2 regions of the Alteromonas sp. 4NH20-0056 genome follow, and region 2 is predicted to be linked to the other one. Evidence: predicted binding sites of a transcription regulator. Region 2 holds the regulator's gene; the other holds the start of a gene.
The links. The regulator FliA, encoded in region 2, starts transcription of late flagellar genes. The targets are predictions, from matches to a motif close to CTAAAGNTNNNNNNNNNNNNGCCGATA.
Positions count from the first base shown of each region.

Region 1 (7,385 bases), on a different contig from region 2:
AATAAAGGCCTTGCACAAGTATCATTAGAGCATGGTATACCACTATCGTTTGGCGTAATTACAACAGATTCAATTGAACAAGCAATCGAACGTTCGGGAACTAAAGCCGGTAATAAAGGCGCTGAAGCTGCACTTGGTGCACTTGAAATGGTTAACGTAATCGATGCTGTTGAAAAGCTTTAAGGTAAACATTAAGTGAAAGTTTCAGCTCGTCGTAAAGCCCGTGAACTTGCCCTGCAGGGTGTATATTCATGGCAAATGAGTCATAACGATATTCAGCAGGTTGAACTGGCCCTTGCGACCAGTAATGACATGCAGAAGGTTGATATGGCTTATTTTCAGGCGCTGCTTCGTGGTGTTGCAAAAAATGCAAGCCAGTTAGACGCGACAATCAAGCCCTATTTAGGTCGCTTGCCTGAAGAGTTAGACCCTATAGAGAAAGCGATTTTGCGTATAGCAACGCTGGAACTGACTGAAAGAATGGACGTACCCTATCGTGTAATCATTAATGAATCTATTGAACTTGCTAAAGCCTTTGGTGCTGAAGAAAGTCATAAGTTTATTAATGGTTCATTAGACAAAGCAGTTCGTACTTTACGTAAGAACGAGCGCGACTAACCGATAAATTGTGACAATGGATGTCACAATTAGGTTTAATGAGTTACCGTGAAAGAATTTGATCTTATCGGCCGATATTTCTCTGATAGCGGCCATAAACGCAAAGATGTTGTTATTGGTATTGGCGATGATTGCGCTGTTACCACCGTTCCAGAAAATCAACAGCTAGCCGTGACCACTGATACGTTAGTGGCGGGCGTACATTTCCTTAAAGATGCGCCGGCGAAGTCTATTGCCTATAAAACCGTTGCTGTAAATCTAAGTGATTTAGCAGCGATGGGGGCTGAGCCTGCATGGATTAGTTTGTCGTTATCACTGCCTGAAGCAAATGAGCAATGGCTTACCGATTTCGTAGAAGGGCTTCATGAGATTACGCAGTATTATTCTGTGCAGCTTATTGGAGGCGACACGGTAAAAGGGCCTATGGCGATGACCATCACGGCGCAGGGGTTCATTCCACCTGGGTCGGAGCTAACCCGCAGTAACGCTAAACCTGGTGATTGGGTATATGTGACTGGCTCGTTGGGCGATGCAGGTGCTGGTCTGGATATTCTTCAGAACACCCTTAAGGTGAGTGGCGAAGCGAGAGATGTACTTATTAATCGTCATTACTTTCCAACGCCGCGTGTTGCAGTAGGCACAGCACTTAGACGTTTGGCGACATCGTGCATTGATATTTCAGACGGTCTACTGTCTGACCTTGGCCACATTCTAAAGGCCTCTGGCTGCGGTGTAAACATTCACGTAGACAGATTGCCTTTGTCACGCGCACTTACGCAAGCGGTGTCGGCTGAAGAGGCAATAGAATACGCGCTATCTGCTGGCGATGACTACGAACTTCTTTTTACCGCCAGTGAAGAGCAAAAAGGTAGTTTAGAAACATCGCTTACCAGCACCAACGTTAAAGCGACCTGTATTGGGCAGCTTACCGGGCAGTCTGGTGTTTTGAAATTATTGAAAGCCAACGAAAAGTACGTACCCAAAACCGCTAAGGGTTATGAACACACGTTTTAAAAAGTAGGAAGCTATGCAGCCAGAATTTCGCACACGTGTCAGTATGAAAAATCCAGTACATTTTCTGGCGCTAGGGTTCGGTAGTGGGTTAATTCCAGTTATGCCAGGCACGTTTGGCTCGCTCGCTGCAATACCGCTTCTCGCGTTGCTATCATCAGCGACAATGCCTCTGTTCATAGCGATTACCCTGTTATGTTCACTTGTTGGTGTCTACTTGTGTGGTAAAACCGCGAGAGACATGCAGGTGCATGACCATGGCGCTATTGTGTGGGACGAAGTTGCAGGGATGTTGGTCACGTTTCTTTTTATTCCAATCAACCTACCGACACTTGTAGTCGGTTTCATCCTTTTTAGGGTGTTCGATATTCTTAAACCTTGGCCAATTGGTCTCATTGATAAGCGACTCCACGGTGGCACCGGCATAATGCTTGATGACATTCTCGCAGGTGCGATGGCATGTGGATGTATGCATTTGCTCTTTACCTTTTGGCCTGCGGTATTTAGCCTCTTTTAGTATTGAGCCAGTAAACTTAAACAAAAAGCCCGCATCTGAATGCGGGCTTTTTGTTACTAGCGATGTGCTAAGCGTTATTTCATCAATTAGATAGCGCTTGGTTGACGGTATCAATGATACCGTCGGCGTCAAGGCCATGCACTTTGTACATTTCGGTTTGTGTGCCCTGTAAAATGAAGCTATCGGGTAGCCCAAGCATTTTCATCTTAATGGCAATGCCACTTTGCATTAAGTGTTCGGCTACAGCGCTACCGGCCCCGCCCATTATACATCCATCTTCAAGCGTAATAAGCATGTCGTGATTTGCAGCGGCTTGTTCCACGGCTTGAGTATCTAATGGTTTTACAAACCGCATATCAATAACGGTTGCATCGAGGTTCTCTGCCGCTTCCAGTGCATATGGAAGTAACGTACCAAAATTGAGGATGGCAACACGTTTGTCAGCCTTTTCGCTTGCACAGCGACACGTACGCGATTGGCCTAATGGAATGGCCGTCATGTCTTCGTCGGGCTGTACATGCATGCCAGCACCTCTGGGGTATCTAACCGCTGCCGGTTTTTGTGCTATGTGACCGGTGTAGAGCATTTGACGACACTCGTTCTCATCGCTTGGTGCCATAACTATCATATTTGGAATGCAGCGTAAAAACGCAATGTCGAACGCGCCTTGATGCGTCGGGCCATCGGCGCCCACAATACCGGCTCTATCAATGGCGAAAAGTACAGGAAGGTCTTGTAGCGCGACATCATGAATAAGTTGGTCGTATGCACGTTGCAAGAAGGTAGAGTAGATAGCGACAACGGCATTGAACCCTTCTTTTGCTAACCCTGCCGCAAAGGTAACGGCGTGTTGTTCTGCGATGGCTACATCAAAATATTGGTCAGGATATTGTTGCGAAAACTTAACCATACCCGATCCTTCGCGCATAGCAGGGGTTACTGCCATTAACTTGTTATCTTTTTCTGCCATATCGCACAGCCAATCGCCAAAGATTGCTGAGAACGTGGGGGCTGTTGGCTTGGCTTTTGGTAAAGCATTATCCGCAGGGTTAAACTTAGGGACAGCGTGAAATTTTATCGGATCTTCTTCTGCAACGGCATAGCCTTTACCTTTTTTCGTAACGACATGCAGTAACTGAGGCCCTTTGAAGTTGCGCATATTTCTAAGAGTATCGACGACAGCATTAACATCATGGCCGTCAATAGGGCCAATGTAGTTAAATCCTAGCTCTTCGAAAATTGTGCCGGGGACCACCATGCCTTTAATATGCTCTTCGGCACGACTGGCAAATTCTTTGATTGGCGGCACGTTACTTAACAGCTTTTTACCCCCGTCGCGAATTGAATTGAAGAAGTTACCGGTGAGTAGACGTGCTAAATGGCTATTAAGCGCCCCTACATTTTCTGAGATTGACATTTCGTTGTCGTTTAATACAACCACCATGTCTTTATTGATATCACCTGCATGGTTCATTGCTTCAAATGCCATGCCGGCGGTCATGGCGCCATCGCCAATAACGGCAACTACTTTTCGTCCCGCGCCTTCTTTGTCTGCGGCGACAGCCATGCCGAGGGCCGCACTAATTGACGTTGACGAGTGGCCTACGGCAAAAGTGTCGTATTCACTCTCGGGCGGCCAAGGGAAGGGGTGCAATCCGTCTTTCTGACGTATGGTAGACATACGCTGTGCGCGCCCTGTCAATATCTTATGGGGATAGGCTTGATGGCCTACATCCCATAGCAATCTGTCAAACGGTGTTTTATAAATGTAATGTAACGCCACCGTCAGTTCTACGGTGCCAAGCCCTGAAGCAAAATGTCCACTGGTTTGGCTTACGCTGTTAAGTAAGTACTCACGAAGTTCATCCGCTAAAGTGCGCAGTTTCTCTTGAGGTAACTGTCGTAATTGTTCCGGCGTTTGCGCATTGGCAAGCGTAGGGTAATGTTGGAGATCTAAACTCATTTATTAATTATCTTTTTCAACATGATGGTGGAGCTAGTGGTTACGTTTCACTAACAGCTCACTAAAAGCGACTAAACTGTCGGTATTGTAGGGCAAACAGGCAAGCGCTTGAAGCGCATTTTGGTGCAATTTTGATAACACGTGTTTAGCACCATCCATACCTAGGGCAGCCGGGAATGTATTTTTGCCAAGTTCTTCATCCGAACCGGCCGGCTTTCCAAGTTGTTCGCTATTACCTTCAACGTCCAGAATGTCATCTTGAACCTGAAATGCAAGCCCCATGTCGTCAGCGAAGGCGAGCAAGTGGGCTTTGTCGTCTTCCTCTAACCCATCGCACACGACCGTTATCATTTCAACGCAAGCGCGTAATAATGCGCCGGTTTTAAGATTGTGAAGTTCTTTTAATTGCTCGATATCAATTGTCTGACCGGTACTGGACAAATCAATTGCTTGTCCGCCGCACATGCCTTGGTAGCCAGCGGCTTTGGCTAATACTGATATTAGTGCAACCCGCTGCGATGACGCATAAGCGCTTAGCTCTGCATCTGCTAATGAAGAAAAGGCAAGTGATTGTAATGCGTCACCGGCTAAAATAGCGGTGGCTTCATCAAACGCAATATGGCATGTAGGTTTGCCGCGGCGCAGGTCATCGTCGTCCATCGCTGGAAGGTCATCGTGTGCGAGCGAGTAAGCATGAATGCATTCGATGGCATTACTGATTGCTATTTGGTCTTTTTTAGGGACATCAAGAATGTTGCCTACAAGTTGTACAAGCAAAGGTCGCATTCGCTTACCGCCGGCTAACAACGCGTGTTGCATAGCGGCCTTTAGCCGAGGCGCATGGTTTGGAAGTGTCTCTAGCAAAGACAATAAAGATGCATCAGTGTTGTGCTTTATCTGCTGATGCAGTGCAGTAAAATTCATACTTTACCTAAAGGTTAATAATTCAGTTTAAGTCTGGTTACTTTCGGGAAGTGCAGTCAGTGTTTCTTCGCCATTTTCACTAAGTAAAATTTTTACTTTTTGTTCTGCCTGTTCTAAACACGCCTGCCCCTGTCTAGAGAGTGCCACTCCTCGCTCAAATTTAGCGAGCGCTTCGTTAAGTGGTAGGTCGCCACCTTCCATATCACTTACAATATCCTCTAATTCACTAAGGGTCTCTTCGAATGAAGGAGAATCTTTTTGGTCGGTCATAATAGCGCCTATTTGTAGGAAGTCACAGGTACGCGCACATTAACTGAGGGGCGTGAAAGGGTCAAATGGTTTGTCTTTATGGCCTTCATTAGACCACCATCCTGAGGGATAAAGGCTATAATTTTATCTTTACAGGCTTATTTTTACGCTATACGTGTCGTGTGCGGGCTGCTACAACGTAATCCGTTGGATGGTTATCATAAAAATATGCTAATTTATCCGTAACTTGTTATAGAAATTCTATCGTTTGCCGATAGAATTAACGAAGAGTAATAACACCTACCGCGCAATATGGGGAAGAGTAAGTGGATTTAGCAACCGTCATAGGTATGTTGGGCGCCATCGGTTTCGTGGTTATGGCCATGTTGATGGGCGGCAGTATGAGTATGTTTATCGACGTACCTTCTACGCTAATTGTATTTGGTGGAACCTTGTTCGTCGTATTATCCCAGTTTACGTTAGGCCAGTTCTTTAACGCGGGGAAAGTGGCAGGCAAAGCCTTCATGTTCAAAATCGACACCCCTGAAGAACTTATTGAAAAAATTGTCGAAATGGCAGACGCTGCGCGAAAAGGGGGCTTTTTAGCGCTGGAAGAAGCAGAAATTAGTAACCCTTTTATGCAAAAGGGAGTCGATATGTTGGTCGATGGCCACGATATTGAAGTGGTGAGAGAAACCATGGCCAAAGATATTTCGATGACTACCGACAGGCACGACTTCGGGATCTCTATTTTTAAGGGTATGGGCGATGTTGCGCCCGCAATGGGAATGATAGGTACGTTGATTGGTTTGGTTGCCATGTTGTCGAACATGGACGACCCGAAAGCCATCGGGCCAGCGATGGCCGTTGCACTACTTACAACATTGTATGGAGCGTTTCTTGCGAACGTTATTTGTCTCCCCATGGCAGTTAAGTTGGCTAATCGTGCTGCTGAAGAAAAGCTTAACCAAAGCTTAGTGCTAGACGGAATAGTGGGTATTGCGGATGGCCAAAACCCTCGTGTTATCGAAGGTATTTTGAAAAACTACCTTGCAGCCAGTAAGCGCGGCACTGCAGAGGAAGAATAATGGCACAAGAAGAATGCCCTAAGTGTCCCCCTGAAGGCCTTCCTGCATGGATGGGGACCTTTGCGGATCTAATGTCCCTACTTATGTGCTTTTTCGTACTCTTGTTAGCATTCTCTGAAATGGATGTACTGAAGTTTAAGCAAATAGCAGGTTCAATGAAATTTGCTTTTGGGGTACAAAACAAAATAGAAGTAAAAGATATACCTAAGGGTACCAGTGTTATCGCCATGGAGTTTAGACCCGGTAAGCCGGACCCTACACCTATCGAGACCATTCAACAACAAACCATTGAAATGACGCAGCAGATGCTAGAGTTTCAAGCCGGTGATGAAGACTCTGCTGGCGGCCGTCAAAAACAGCGCGGCGAGCAACGCGGTGGTCAAGCACAGCAAACGGCAACCGACCAGTCTTCCTCTGCGTCACAAAGTAGCGACCAGACGCAAACCGCTGAGATGATGAAAAAAGTTGCTCAGCAATTACAAAAGCAAATCTTAGATGGCTCTATTGAAATGGAGTCGCTAGGTCAGCAGATTACTATTCGTATTCGAGAGAACGGTTCATTTTCCGCAGGCTCTGCATTTTTACAACCGCAGTTTCAGCCTATATTGAGAAAAATAGGAACCTTGTTGGCTGATGTGCCCGGCGAAATAGAAATATCGGGTCATAGCGATGGCCAACATATCGCTAATGAGCTGTATCGGTCGAACTGGGATCTGTCTTCTCAACGCGCGGTTGCCGTGGCAGAGGCGATGAGAACAGCGCCTGGCTTTGATGAGAGCCGAATGTCAGTGGTAGGTAAGGCAGATACTAACCCTATTGTTGAAAACGCTGTATTGCCTGAAGACCGCGCACGAAACCGTCGTGTAGAGATTAATATTAATCAGGGTAAACCGATGCTGTCGAAACCCATCTCGGTTGTGGATGAGTAAAGCGTCGATGGGTATCGCCATTAGAGCGACATCATACTGGATAGAATAAAAAAGCGGCACAGGCCGCTTTTTTAAATTTAGAATAG
Region 1 is NZ_BAAJLS010000015.1:27,641-35,025, forward strand. It holds gene ribH (6,7-dimethyl-8-ribityllumazine synthase) at 1-183, shown strand, start outside; gene nusB (transcription antitermination factor NusB) at 196-618, shown strand; gene thiL (thiamine-phosphate kinase) at 667-1,632, shown strand; gene AC27EZ_RS17655 (phosphatidylglycerophosphatase A family protein) at 1,646-2,146, shown strand; gene dxs (1-deoxy-D-xylulose-5-phosphate synthase) at 2,229-4,109, opposite strand; gene AC27EZ_RS17665 (farnesyl diphosphate synthase) at 4,143-5,033, opposite strand; gene xseB (exodeoxyribonuclease VII small subunit) at 5,061-5,303, opposite strand; gene pomA (flagellar motor protein PomA) at 5,609-6,370, shown strand; gene AC27EZ_RS17680 (flagellar motor protein MotB) at 6,370-7,299, shown strand.
Region 1: pomA (flagellar motor protein PomA) is a predicted target of FliA. The motif match lies at 5,533-5,559, and genes of this name have one in related genera.

Region 2 (7,385 bases):
GAGATATGCGAACGATTGTTCAGACCCTTAGTGAATATGGCCCACGTAGCCAAGACCCAGACGTATTGGTGTCTGCAGTGCGTATTTCACTCAAACGTCTCATATCACAAGAAATAACCCAAGGTGCAAAAGAGATACCTGTCATAACTCTGGCGCCAGAGTTGGAACAGATGTTGCACCAATCTCTTCAAGCGGGTGGGGAAGACGGCGCTGGTATTGAGCCAGGGCTAGCCGATAAGTTGCAAAAATCGCTACAGCAAGCGAGTCAGCAACAAGAACTAGAAGGCGAGCCGGCAGTGCTCCTCACGTCAGGAATGTTAAGACCTGTACTATCACGCTTTTTAAAATATTCAGTCGCTGGGTTACACGTACTTTCATACCAAGAAGTGCCCGACGATAAGCAGATAAAAATAGTCAGTTCTGTTGGTCAATAATATGACACAGGGTGATTGGAGAGATTGCAATGAAAATTAGACGTTTTTTTGGCAAAGATATGCGTGAGGCCTTAAGTCAGGTGAAAGCTGAACTAGGGAGCGATGCGGTTATCATGTCAAACCGCAAAGTTGCTGATGGCATTGAACTGGTTGCCGCTTATGACAAAGAGCCAGAAGCTAAAATTGCAATTAAAAAGCCGACAGCCCAGTCACAAGGTACGCATGCAAACACGCCTAGCTTGAGTGAAATTATCGGTGACGATGGCCCTGATAGTTTAAAAGCGTTGCTAGAGAAGCAGCACGGCGGGACACCTAATTCTGCGTCACGCCCGGCAGACGCTACTTCGCCACGTAACAATGCGGCCAATGCACAGCATGCGAACAACATTGCTTCTCATCTTGATTTCTCAGACGCATTTATCGACGAGTTAGACGCACAGCAGCCTGTCAATAACCCCACATTTCAGCCCAATGATAACGTGCAAGATACAGTTACGCATCACTCGAATTCAGATGAGCTTTCTCAAATAAAAGAAGAGCTTGCATCGCTTCGCAATGTTTTGCAGTATCAAGTTGCAGATTTGATGGAGGCAAAGCAAAGCCGTCAACGCCCGGTCCATCAATATCTAACACAACGCCTTATCGACATGGGATTAAGCCAAAATGTTGCCAATCAACTCATTAGCTATACGCCCACGCACTACAATGAGCGTGATGCTTGGGTTTATCTTTTAAACCTATTGGCTAATCGCATCAACGTGACAGGTAACGATATACTTACCCAACAAGGTGCGGTTGCGCTCGTTGGGCCAACGGGAACTGGTAAGACAACAACGGTTGCCAAATTGGCTGCTCGATATGCGCAAAAATATGGTGCAGAATCGGTGGCAATGATTACTATTGATACATATAGAATCGCCGCGTTTGAACAGCTTGCGACTTACGGAAAGATTATCGGGTGTACGGTGCGTAAAGCACAGAGCAGCGAAGAGTTGGCTGATTTACTATTTCAACTGCGTCATAAGCGGTTAATTCTTATCGATACTGCAGGGTTTAGTCAGCGAGATAGTCGACTTATTAAACAGGTTAAACAGTTTGAAAACGGCCAAATGCCTAATATTAAAAAATATTTGGTTGCGCAGGCAAATACCCAGTATCCTGCACTTCAGCACATTATTAATGCTTTTGATGGTATTGAGTTAAGTGGTTGTATCTTTACAAAGCTAGATGAGTGCTATTCTTTAGGAGAAGTGTTGAGTGCTGTAGTAGAGTACCAATTACCGGTCAGTTATGTCACCGATGGACAGAAGGTTCCTGAAGACATTAAGATTGCAGAAGCAAAATCTTTAGTATCTGCTGCTGCAAAGCTTTATAAAAAGTACGGTTTGAATCATACTAGTGCTAATGATGTGGTTAAAACAGCGCGAGCAGTATGATTGACGATCAAGCGAGTAGCTTACGAAAAATGAAGCAATCACGGTTAATCAAAGTTATCGCCGTCACCGGAGGTAAAGGTGGCGTAGGTAAAACAAATATTACGTTGAATACAGCGATTGCGATGGCAAAGCTGGGCAAGCGTGTCATGGTGTTAGATGCTGACTTAGGTCTGGCTAACGTAGACGTTATGTTGGGATTGCGAGTAGAGAAAAACCTTTCTCATGTTCTTTCCGGCGAATGTACGCTTGATGACGTTTTGGTAACAGGCCCTCACGGCATTAAAATTGCGCCCGCAACGTCGGGTACGCAGTCTATGGCCGAGCTTACTCCAACCGAACACGCAGGGCTAATTCGCGCCTTCAGCGAGTTACGGTCGCAAATTGATGTTCTTATCGTCGATACCGCGGCAGGCATCTCTGACATGGTGCTTAGTTTCTCTAGAGCATCGCAAGATATAATGGTTGTGGTATGTGATGAGCCTACCTCGCTGACAGATGCCTACGCACTTATCAAACTACTTAATCGAGAACACGGCGTGTTTCGGTTCAAGATTGTGGCGAATATGGTTCGAGATGTGCGCGAAGGGCAGGAATTATTTAGTAAGCTGAGTAAAGTAACAGGGCGCTTTCTTGATGTTGCACTAGAATTAGTGGCAACCGTGCCGTTTGACGAGAATATTCGTCGAGCTGTGCGCAAACAAACCGCTATCGTCGACGCCTATCCAAGTTCACCGGCGTCGATAGCAATTAGTCAGTTAGCGAACAAAGCAATCTCTTGGCCCATACCGGCGCAACCGGGAGGACATTTAGAGTTCTTTATTGAGCAATTAGTCGCAGAAAAAGCAGTAGGTAATCAACGTTGAATAGCAAAGCAGCCGCTTATCAACAACAGAGTGACAAAGCGCAGCTTGTCGAGCGACACGCATCGCTTGTTAAGCGTATAGCACATCATCTCTTGGCGCGTCTGCCAGCGAGTGTGCTCGTTGATGATCTCATCCAATCAGGCATGATTGGATTGTTAGAAGCTGCTCGAAACTTCGATGGTTCAAAAGGCGCGAGTTTTGAAACATTTGCTGGCATCCGTATCCGCGGAGCCATGCTAGATGAAATTAGAAAAGGTGATTGGACACCTCGCTCAGTGCATAAAAATGGGCGGGCCATCACGGAAGCAATTTCTCTTGTTGAAGGCGAGACAGGGAGAGATGCGAGAGATTCTGATATTGCTGCAAAACTAAATGTTAGTGTGCAAGATTATCATCAGATGCTCAATGAGGTAAATGCAGGAAAGCTGGTTGGCATTGAAGATTTAGGGGTGTCTGAGGACGTAATATCGACAGAACAAAGTCGAGGAAGCGACGCACCGCTGGAAGATTTGATGCAAGGCGCTTTTCAAAAAGCGCTAGCACATGCTATTACTACATTACCAGAGCGAGAAGCGATAGTGCTGTCTTTATACTATGATGAAGAATTGAACCTTCGCGAGATAGGTGAAGTTCTTGATGTAAGTGAATCAAGAGTCAGTCAAATTCACAGTCAGGCCATGTTAAAACTCAAATCACGAATGAAGTCGTGGCAAGCTGACGAAGAATAGATATTAATAACAATTAACACCTCACTGGAGGCAATTTTGGATAAAAATATGAAAATTCTTGTGGTTGATGATTTTTCAACCATGAGACGTATCATAAAAAACCTGCTCAAAGATTTGGGTTTCTCCAATATCCAGGAAGCGGACGACGGTAGTACGGCGCTGCCAATGCTTCAACAGGGCGATTTCGACTTTGTTGTAACGGATTGGAACATGCCTGGCATGCAAGGCATCGATTTACTGCGCGCGATTCGGGCGGACGATAAATTGAAGCATTTACCTGTCTTAATGGTAACGGCTGAAGCCAAGAAAGAGCAGATTGTTGCTGCGGCGCAGGCCGGCGTAAATGGTTACGTTGTAAAACCTTTTACTGCTGCAACGTTGAAAGAGAAGCTAGATAAGATCTTCGAACGTTTAGGTTGATCCAGACGCTCACCACAGAAATGAGGTTTACTGGATGTCGACAAATGTGAATGTCCCTATTTCGTTAGAAGAAGCAAAACAACTCGTCGTTTATTTGGAAGCAGGCGATAATGCATCGGCAAGTGCGCTGTTAGAAGCCGCATCAATGAAAGAGTCAATTGAACTCTTCGCTGAAGTCGGTAAGTTGACGCGCCAATTACATGACGCATTAAACAACTTCCAAATTGACGACCGTATTAAAAATTTGGCCAATGCCGATATACCAGACGCACAAACGCGTTTGACGTATGTCATTGAAGAAACCGAAAAAGCAGCTAATACTACTATGGATGCAGTAGAGGCGAGTATGCCGCTTGCTGAATCACTTTCATCACGAATCGAAAACGTGATGCCTGAATGGAAGAAGCTGATGAATCGCCAACTGGAATTAGGTGAGTTCAAGGTGCTATGTGCTGATTTGGATGAGTTGTTGGAAGAGGGAGCTTCACAGTCAGCTAAATTGACTTCTTTGCTTACTGAAGTGCTAATGGCTCAAGGGTATCAAGACCTCACCGGTCAAGTTATTCGCCGAGTTATAGACCTAGTCAAAGAGGTTGAAGAGAGCTTGGTTAACATGCTTACCATGTTTGGTGAGCCTGAATCAGCAGAACAAGCTAAGGCATCGAGTAAACCTGTCGATAATATAGATGGTGTAGTGGCAGAGGGTCCCATTATGGACGCGGAACAACGGGATGACGTTGTATCGGGTCAAGATGATGTTGATGATCTTTTGTCTAGCTTAGGTTTTTAGGGGAGCGGGCGCATGTCGTTTGATGTTGACGAGGATATATTACAGGACTTTCTAGTTGAAGCTGGAGAGATACTTGAACAATTACAAGAACAGCTCGTTGATCTTGAGAACAATCCCGAAGATGCAGATCTTCTTAACGCGATATTTCGTGGATATCACACAGTAAAAGGTGGTGCTGGTTTCTTAGCACTCACTGAACTCGTAGAAATATGCCATGGTGCTGAAAATGTTTTTGATGTCATGCGTAACGGGCAACGAACCCTTACGCCAGAACTCATGGATATTATTCTGCAAGCCACCGATGTTGTCGTTGAGATGTTTGAAAACGTCAAGCAGCGTGAGCCGCTTGTGCCCGCAAGCCAACAACTCGTAGACACCCTTCACAAGTTGAGCAGCCCAGAAACACCGGATGAAAATATTTTCGGTGATGCATCTGATGCAGCGCCTCAAGCCGTTGAAGTTGACGAAGAATTTAGCGTTGAAGAAACTCCGGCTCCTGAAGCATCGTCAAGTACTGGCGGTAGCATCGACGAAATTACCGAAGATGAGTTTGAAGCGCTACTCGACGAACTCCACGGCTCTACGGCACCTGGCCGTGAAAATAACAAGCCAACTGTAGCGTCGAGCGCGCCAGCAGCCGCTCCTGCGGCCGCTAGTGGTGATGATATTACAGACGATGAGTTTGAAGCACTACTAGACGAACTTCATGGTAAAGGTTCATTTTCTGCCGAGGCTGAGTCTTCGCCAGCAGCAGCGCCGGCGCCTGCACCTGCAGCTTCATCGGACAGCGATGAAATAAGCGATGATGAATTTGAAGCCTTGTTAGATCAGCTTCATGGTTCTGGTCAGGGCCCGACTAAGCAAGACACAGCGCCTAAAGCGGCTGTGGTTGATAAAAAAGCAACAGAGGCTATCCAGCAAGCAAAAGCTTCTGCGCCTGCGAAGCCTGCAGCGCCTAAAAGTACGCCTGCGGCAAAAGCTCCCGCACCGACACCAGCAAAGCAGTCTGCGGCACCTGAAGCGGCAAAGAAAGACGAGAAAAAATCAACCCCTGCGCCACCTCAAGCCGAAACAACTGTTCGCGTTGACACGAAACGACTAGACCAAATCATGAACATGGTCGGCGAGTTAGTGTTGGTAAGAAACCGTCTCATCAGTTTAGGTATTAATACCAATGACGAGAGCATGTCGAAGGCTATCGCTAACCTTGATGTGGTAACAGGCGATTTGCAGGGTGCGGTAATGAAAACCCGCATGCAGCCTATCAAGAAGGTATTTGGACGTTTTCCTCGCGTTGTTCGAGATTTGGCGAGAAGTCTAAAGAAAGAAATTACCCTTGAATTAGAAGGCGAAGAGACAGATTTAGATAAGAATTTGGTTGAAGCACTTGCAGACCCATTGGTTCACCTGGTGAGAAACTCTGTTGATCACGGTATTGAAATGCCTGACGATCGTAAAGCGGCAGGCAAACCAAGTATGGGGACGGTTAAACTTTCTGCCTCGCAAGAGGGTGACCATATTCTTTTGACCATTGAAGATGATGGTAAAGGGATGGACCCAGAAAAGCTTAAGGATATCGCTATCAGCAGAGGCGTACTTGACGCTGATGCAGCAGCAAGAATGTCTGATGTGGAGGCATTCAACCTTATTTTCGCGCCTGGTTTCTCAACGAAAACTGAGATAAGCGATATCTCGGGGCGCGGCGTTGGCATGGATGTAGTGAAGACCAAGATTAACCAGTTAAACGGTACGGTTAATATTGATTCACAGTTGGGTAAAGGTACGAGTTTAGAGATTAAAGTACCCTTAACACTCGCTATTCTGCCGACATTGATGATCGTTGTGGGCAACCAAACATTTGCTTTACCTCTTGGTTCGGTAAGCGAGATCATCAACATGGATATAAAGAAAACAAACACCGTTGACGGGCAATTGACAATGATTGTTCGCTCGAAAGCGATACCGTTATTCTTCTTAGGAGAATGGTTAATTCGAGGCCCTAAAAACATAGCGCGCGATAAAGGACACGTTGTTGTAGTACAGATTGGTACACAGCAAGTCGGTTTTGTAGTAGATGCGCTAATTGGTCAAGAAGAAGTGGTAATTAAACCGTTAGACGCATTATTACAAGGAACGCCAGGCATGGCGGGTGCAACGATAACGTCTGATGGTGGTATTGCACTTATACTAGATATTCCAAGCTTACTTAAGCGGTACGCGCGAAAATCATTAAAATAAAAACGAAAGCGCAATATATAGGAAACTAAATTCCATGGTCTTCAAAGTCTTGGTCGTGGACGATTCTTCTTTTTATCGTCGTCGAGTAAAAGAAATTCTCGACGACGATAGAGAACTAGAAGTAATTGGTGAAGCACGAAACGGGCGCGACGCGCTCGATAAAATAAAACAACTTTCTCCAGACGTTGTGACAATGGATGTCGAAATGCCCATTATGGACGGCATTGCTGCGGTAAAGGCCATAATGGAGAAGTTCCCTCTCCCTATATTAATGTTCTCCTCGCTGACCCATCATGGCGCTCAGGCTACGCTTGATGCACTTGAGGCGGGAGCACTAGACTTTTTACCTAAACGATTTGAAGATATTGCTGAAAACCGAAAGGACGCTGCAAGAACGTTGTGCACCAAGGTAAGGCTAATTGCACGTAGAAAAGTGGGTTTTAAACGGCCTACATTTCGAAGTGACGAGGCTAAAA
Region 2 is NZ_BAAJLS010000001.1:291,937-299,321, reverse strand. It holds gene flhA (flagellar biosynthesis protein FlhA) at 1-434, shown strand, start outside; gene flhF (flagellar biosynthesis GTPase FlhF) at 464-1,870, shown strand; gene AC27EZ_RS01365 (MinD/ParA family protein) at 1,867-2,733, shown strand; gene AC27EZ_RS01360 (RNA polymerase sigma factor FliA) at 2,730-3,461, shown strand; gene cheY (chemotaxis response regulator CheY) at 3,498-3,881, shown strand; gene AC27EZ_RS01350 (protein phosphatase CheZ) at 3,916-4,671, shown strand; gene AC27EZ_RS01345 (chemotaxis protein CheA) at 4,684-6,909, shown strand; gene AC27EZ_RS01340 (protein-glutamate methylesterase/protein-glutamine glutaminase) at 6,944-7,385, shown strand, end outside.